2 regions of the Caldimonas thermodepolymerans genome follow, and region 1 is predicted to be linked to the other one. Evidence: predicted binding sites of a transcription regulator. Region 1 holds the regulator's gene; the other holds the start of a gene.

The links. Region 1 encodes FNR, which switches genes on or off when oxygen is low (the NO sensors DNR and NnrR bind a similar motif). Its sites were predicted from a motif close to TTGATNNNNATCAA; they were not measured.
Region 2: a site for FNR is predicted at 1,976-1,989, ahead of IS481_RS12980 (universal stress protein). Genes of this name have one in related genera too.

What each region holds. Positions count from the first base shown of each region.
Region 1 is NZ_CP064338.1:2,257,212-2,260,610, forward strand. Features, by position in the region: gene IS481_RS10570 (sulfite exporter TauE/SafE family protein) at 1-14, opposite strand, end outside; gene hemN (oxygen-independent coproporphyrinogen III oxidase) at 14-1,399, opposite strand; gene fnr (fumarate/nitrate reduction transcriptional regulator Fnr) at 1,605-2,324, shown strand; gene IS481_RS10585 (hypothetical protein) at 2,385-2,675, opposite strand; gene IS481_RS10590 (FixH family protein) at 2,687-3,001, opposite strand; gene ccoG (cytochrome c oxidase accessory protein CcoG) at 3,024-3,399, opposite strand, start outside.
Region 2 is NZ_CP064338.1:2,749,646-2,753,044, reverse strand. Features, by position in the region: gene IS481_RS12990 (dienelactone hydrolase family protein) at 1-537, shown strand, start outside; gene IS481_RS12985 (ZIP family metal transporter) at 674-1,450, shown strand; gene IS481_RS12980 (universal stress protein) at 1,478-1,912, opposite strand; gene IS481_RS12975 (sulfurtransferase) at 2,087-2,947, opposite strand; gene IS481_RS12970 (DMT family transporter) at 2,944-3,399, opposite strand, start outside.

The DNA.
Region 1 (3,399 bases):
CTGGAGGCGGCCATCAGATGATCTTGGAGAAGCGCTCGCGGCTGCGGTCGGCCTGCAGGTAGCGGTCGAACACCATCGCGATGCCACGCACGAAGTACCAGCCGGTCGGGGTCACGCGCAGCCCGTCGGGCTCGATGGTCACCAGCCCCTGCTCGGCCATCTGCTCCATCTGCGCCATCTCGGCAGCGAAGTAGCGCCGGAAGTCGATCAGGTGCGCCACCTCGATGGACTCGAACACCACGTGGCCCTGGCACATCAGCGCCATGATGACGGCGCGGCGCAGCAGGTCGTCGCGCGACAGCGCCAGGCCGCGCACCACCGGGAACTGGCCGTGGCGCAGCGCGTCGTAGTACTCCGGCAGGGTCTTGGCGTTCTGGCTGTAGGTCGGCCCCACCCGGCCGATCGCCGACACGCCCAGGCCCAGCAGGTCGCAGTCCGGCTGCGTGCTGTAGCCCTGGAAGTTGCGGTGCAGCCGGCCCTGCCGCTTGGCCGCGGCCAGCGCGTCCGAGTGCAGCGCGAAGTGGTCCATGCCGATGTAGTCGTAGCCGCGCGCCAGGAAGGTGGCGATGGCGTTGGACAGCATCGCGATCTTGTCACGCGCGGCGGGCAGCTCGGCCGCGTCGATGCGCCGCTGCGGCTTGAAGCGCTGCGGCAGGTGCGCGTAGGCATACAGCGCGATGCGGTCGGGCCGCAGCTCGCCGATCTGCTGCAGGGTGCGCGCGAAGGACTCGGGCGTCTGCCGCGGCAGACCGTAGATCAGGTCGGCGTTGATCGAGTCGAAGCCCAGCTCGCGCGCCGACTGCATCAGCGCCGCGACGCTCTCGTAGGGCTGCACCCGGTGCACCGCCTTCTGCACGTCCGGGTCGAAGTCCTGCACGCCGAAGCTCAGGCGGTTGAAGCCCAGGCTCGCCAGGTGCGCAAGGCGCACGGGCGTGACGGTGCGCGGGTCGACCTCGATGGAGTATTCGCCGCCCGGCACCAGCCGGAACGCGGCGCGCAGCCGCCCCATCAGGCGTTCCAGCTCCGCGTCGCTGAGGAAGGTCGGGCTGCCCCCGCCGAAGTGCAGCTGCGACACCGACTGCCCGGTGCCCAGCACCTGGGTGTGCAGCTCGATCTCGCGCTCCAGCGCGTCCAGGTACTCGGCGGCGCGCTCGTGGTGCTTGGTGATGACCTTGTTGCAGGCGCAGTAGTAGCACACCGATTCGCAGAACGGGACGTGCACGTACAGCGACAGCGGCGCGCGCCGCCCGCCCACCGCCCCCGCCGCGCTGGCGCGCTGCTCCAGGGCCTGGCGGTACTGCTCCGCCGTGAAGGCCTCCACGAAGCGGTCGGCCGTCGGGTAGGAGGTGTAACGCGGGCCGGGCACGTCGAAACGGGCCAGCATCTCTTGCGTCAGCATGGGCACAGCGGTCGGGTCCATGTCGGGCACTGTGCCAGAGCCGGATGGCGCCGACTTGACACACCTCAAGGGGGATGCGGGCGGCCGAAGGAACAATGGCACGACGCTTGAGGGCCATCATGTCGCTCGACGGGAGACCTCCCCGGCCGCCGGCCGCGCGCATGCCCCGAGCCCGACCCTGACCGCGAAGCAAGGTGCGCGTCCGATGATGAAGCTGAACGAACTCAAGGTGGCCTGCTCCAGCTGCAACCTGCGCGAGCTGTGCCTGCCGGTGGGACTGTCCCGGCCGGAACTGGAAAAGCTCGACACGCTGGTGGCCAACCGGCGCTCGGTCAAGCGCGGCGAGGCGCTGTTCCATGCGGGCGACCCGTTCCAGTCGCTGTACGCGGTGCGCACGGGCTTCTTCAAGACCTGCGTCTCGTCCGAGGACGGCCGCGACCAGGTCACCGGCTTCCAGATGGCCGGGGAGCTGCTGGGGCTGGACGCGATCAGCCAGGACCGCCACACCTGCGACGCGGTCGCACTGGAGGACTCGCAGGTCTGCGTGATCCCCTACCACCAGCTGGAAACCCTGTCGCGCGAGTTCAACGACCTGCAGCGGCAGTTCCACAAGATCATGAGCCGCGAGATCGTGCGCGACCACGGCGTGATGCTGCTGCTGGGCAGCATGCGTGCGGAAGAGCGCCTCGCGGCCTTCCTGCTCAACCTGACGCAGCGCCTGCAGGCGCGCGGCTTCTCGCCCTCCGCGCTGGTGCTGCGCATGACGCGCGAGGAGATCGGCAGCTACCTCGGGCTCAAGCTCGAGACCGTCAGCCGCACCTTCTCCAAGTTCCAGGACGAAGGCCTGCTCGAGGTGAAGCAGCGCCACATCCGCATCATCGACCAGGACGGCCTGCGCCGCCTGGTCAACGGCGGCACCTGCTGAAGCGCCCGGGCAGGCCCGGCGCCCTGCCCCGGGGTCCGCGCGCCCCCGCCCCCGGCATGCTCAGCGCGCCGGAGAGCGCGGGCAGACGTCCGGGCGACCGTCCACCGGCAGCGGGCAGCGATTGATCTCGAACGGCGACATCGACAGCATCGTCGTCAGCGCACTGGAGCCCATCGTCACGGCCCAGAACACGAAGAAGCTGAGCGTGTAGACGGCCGACCGGGACAGCTCCAGCGGCGCACCGCCGAAGGTGTGCAAGTCCTCCGGGTCGACCATCGCGAAGACCAGCATCTCCAGCACCCCGGCCGCCAGGAAGGCGGGCCAGGCGATCCACATCCAGCGCTGTTTCATCGTCGTCTCCTCTACGGCTTGCCGCCCGCGGCCCCGTCATCCGGGGCCGGCGTGGCGGCGTGGTTGCGTGCCTGCAGCGCAGGTCGCAGCGCCGCCGCCTCGGCGGCCTCGCGTTGCTGCGCCAGCGTCTTGTTGATCTCGATGCCACGCCGGTAGTAGTCGTCGGCCACCACCGGGTCGGGCCGCGCCACCGCGATCATCACGGTGGCCACGCCGGCCACGACCACGGCGGCCGGGCCGCCGACCACCAGCCACATCATCGGCTCCCGCCACCAGGCCCGGGAGCGGGGTTCGACAGCGGGGGCGGAAGCGATGGTGGTGTTCATGGAAGGACTCCGGAAGGTGCCGTCAGCGCGGCACCAGGAAAGTGGATTTCTCGGTCACGGTGCGCGCCGGCTCGTCGTCGCTCGCCAGCCGCTCGATGTGGAACCAGATCGTGCTGGAGCGCCCCTGCAGCTCGTAGCCGGCCTCGGGCGGCAGCTGCACGCGCACGGCCAGCCAGCGGGCTTCGGCCGGGCCGACCTCGACCTGCGGATCGGATGCCACGGCCAGGCCGGGCAGCCCGTCGACCGACACGCGATAGCGTTGCACCGCTTCCGTGCCGTTCATGACCTGCAGGCGGTAGACGTTCTCGATGTAGCCGTCCTCGACGATGCGCGCCAGCGCACCGCGGTCGCGGATGACGTCCACCTTGAACGGGCTGCGCAGCGCGATGCTCACGACG
Region 2 (3,399 bases), 490 kb from region 1:
GTGCGCCAGGGCGACGCGAGCGCCTACACGGAGATCTCCAAGCTGCTGTCCGAGCTGATCTCCAAGGTGCCCGACGAGCAGGTGCTGGGCGACCTGGACGCCACCGTGGCCTGGGCCAAGGCCAACGGCGGGGACACCAGCCGCCTGGGCGTGACCGGCTTCTGCTGGGGCGGCCGCATCACCTGGCTGTACGCGGCGCATGCCCCGGTCAAGGTCGGCGTGGCCTGGTACGGCCGCCTGGTGGGCGACAAGACCGCGCTGCAGCCGCGCCACCCGATCGACGTGGCCGGCCAGCTCAACGGCCCGGTGCTGGGGCTGTACGGTGGCCAGGACACCGGCATCCCGCTTGACACGGTTGATAAGATGAAAGCCGCGCTGGCCGCCGGGAACGCCGCGGCCAAGCAGTCCGAGTTCGTGATCTATCCGGACGCACCGCACGCCTTCCATGCCGATTACCGGCCGAGCTACCGCAAGGACGCGGCCGAAGACGGCTGGAAGCGCTGCACGGCCTGGTTCAAGACCCACGGAGTCGCGTGACAGGCTGGTGACGTCGCAGCGCAAGGGGCTGCGCTGTCGGGCCGGAGGGGGGCATCCCGGCCGGCCCTGACATCCCTGCGGGGCCAAAGGGTCGCCCGCGCAGGGCCCGTTCGCGCGGCTCTTTGATCGATTCGACATGACGCTGACTTACATCGTCCTCGCCACCTTCCTGGGAGGACTGGTTTCGGTGCTGATCGCCGCGAGCCTGACGCTGGCCGTGCTCAGCAAGCTGGTGCGCCACCTTGTCAGCCTGTCCACCGGCGTACTGCTCGGCACCGCGCTGCTGCACGTGCTGCCCGAAGCCTTCGAGAGCGCCGCCGGCGCGCACGAGCTGTTCTTCACGCTGCTGGGCGGGCTGCTGTTCTTCTTCCTGCTCGAGAAGGCCGAGCTGTACCGCCACGGCCACCACCACGAAGGCGACGGCGACCACCACCATCACGGCTTCGACCACGACCAGGCGGGCCGCGGCGGCTGGAGCGTGCTGGTGGGCGACAGCATCCACAACTTCTGCGACGGCGTGATCATCGCCGCCGCCTTCCTCGCCGAGCCGCGCCTCGGGGTCGTCACCGCGATGGCGGTGATCGCCCACGAGATCCCGCAGGAGGTGGGTGACTTCATCGTGCTGCTCAACGCCGGGTTCTCGCGCGCGCGGGCCCTGTTCTACAACGCGCTGTCGGGCCTGGCCGCGGTGCTGGGCGGGGTGCTCGGCTACTTCGTCGTCGGGCCCTGGGAAGACCTGTTCCCCTACCTGCTGGTGATTGCGTCGTCGAGCTTCATCTACGTGGCCGTGGCCGACCTGATCCCGCAGCTGCAGCGGCGCCTGTCGCTCAAGGAAACCGCCGCGCAGCTGCTGTGGCTGGGCATCGGCCTGGTGTTCATCACGGTCATCGTCGGCCAGTTCCACCGGCACTGAAGCCGCCGGCCCCGGCCTGCGACCGGTTCAGCGCACCACCAGCACCGGGATGCTGGAGTGCGTGAGCACGCGGTTGGTCTCGCTGCCCAGCAGTAGGGCCTGCACCCCGCGCCGGCCGTGCGAGGCCATCACGATCAGGTCGCAGTTGTTCTGCTTGGCGTAGTCGATGACGGCCTCCCAGACGCTGACCGATTCCACCGTGTGTCCGGTGCAGGTCACCCCGGCCGCGGCGCAGGCCTCGCGCACCTGGGCGACGTTCTTGCTCGCCATGCGCTCCTGGGCATCGAGGAACTCCTGCGGCAGCGTCGGCTGCATCTCCGAGATCGCGCTGTAGGGGTACGGGTCCTTGACGCTGATCGTGAAGATCTCGGCGCCGGTCAGCTTGGCCAGCGAGACCGCCGTGGCGACGGCACGTTGAGTGATGTCCGACCCGTCGGTGGGAACGAGGATGCGCTTGTACATGGAGGCCTCCGTGGTTGGTCCGGGGTACTGCACTGCATCGTGCCCGTATCGAGCGGACCCATGTTGACGCAGGACAAGTGCATGGCGCAAGGCTTGCCCCCTCGGTGCCGGTCCGGAATCGCCCGGCACCGCCGCCCGATGCGTCAGACTGCGGGGGTGTGCCCGGTTCCGGCCTCAGGCCGCGCCGCGTGCGACCGGGCGCGCCGGGTCGGCGCACCATTCGCTCCACGAGCCCGGGTACAGCGACGAGCCCGTCAGGCCGGCAGCCTCCATCGCCAGCAGGTTGTGGCAGGCGGTCACGCCGGAGCCGCACTGGTGCACCACCTCGGCCGGGGGCTGCCCGCCCAGCAGGGACTCGAACTCCTGGCGCAGCTGCGCCGCCGGCTTGAAGCGGCCATCCGGGCCCAGGTTGAGCTGGAAGAAGCGGTTGAGCGCGCCCGGGATGTGCCCCGCCACCGGATCGAGGGGCTCGACGTCGCCGCGGTAGCGCTCGGGTGCGCGCGCATCGACCAGGCGCAGCGCGGGCGAGCCCAGGCGCGCGAGCAGGGCGTCGGCGTCCACCCCGGACACCAGCGGCTCGCGCAGCGGGTAGGGCGTCGCGGTGGCCAGCGGCGCGGTGGGCGTGGCACTCACGCGGCCGCCGGCGTCCTGCCAGGCCGCCAGCCCGCCGTCGAGCACCGAGACGGCCTCGTGCCCGAGCCACTTGAGCATCCACCACGCGCGCGCCGCGTAGGGCGAGCCCTGGCGGTCGTAGACCACCACGTGGGTGTCCGGCGTCACGCCCAGGCGCGCGGCAGTGGCCGCGAAGGCCTCTCGCGCAGGCAACGGGTGGCGGCCGTTGCGCCCGGTTTTCGGCGCCGACAGGTCGCGTTCCAGGTGCGCGTAGTGCGCGGCCGGGATGTGCCCGCTGCGCCAGGCGGCTTCGCCGGCCTCGGGGTCGGTGAGGTCGAAGCTGGCATCCCAGACCACGGGCGGGCGGGCGGAGGACAGGCGCAGCTGCAGGTCTTCGGCGGAAATCAGCACGGGCGTGTTCATGTGTCGGTCGTGGTCGAGGCGGACGTTGAAGGGGCGGCCCGGGTGCGCAGGAAGGTGGCGGCCACGCCGGCCAGCACGATCAGCACCATGCCGAGCAGCGCCATCCAGGTCACCGGGTCGTCGAACAGGAACGCACCATACAGGAACGAGTAGACGATGCCGAGGTACTGCAGGCTCGCGTTGACCAGGGTCTTGCCGGTCGCGTAGGCGCGCGTCATCAGCAGCTGCGCGACGGTGGCCAGCAGCCCCACCGCCAGCAGCAGCGCGAGGCCGGTGGGCGTGTGCGCGCTGATGCCGGTGTAGAGCATGGTCAGCGCCCCGGCGACCATGCCGCCCAGCGAGAAGTAGAACACCACGCGGTACTCGGGCTCGCCGCAGCGGCCCAGCGCCGTGACCTGCAGGTAGGCGGTGGCGCTGAGCATGCCCGACAGCAGGCCGACCAACCCGTACCA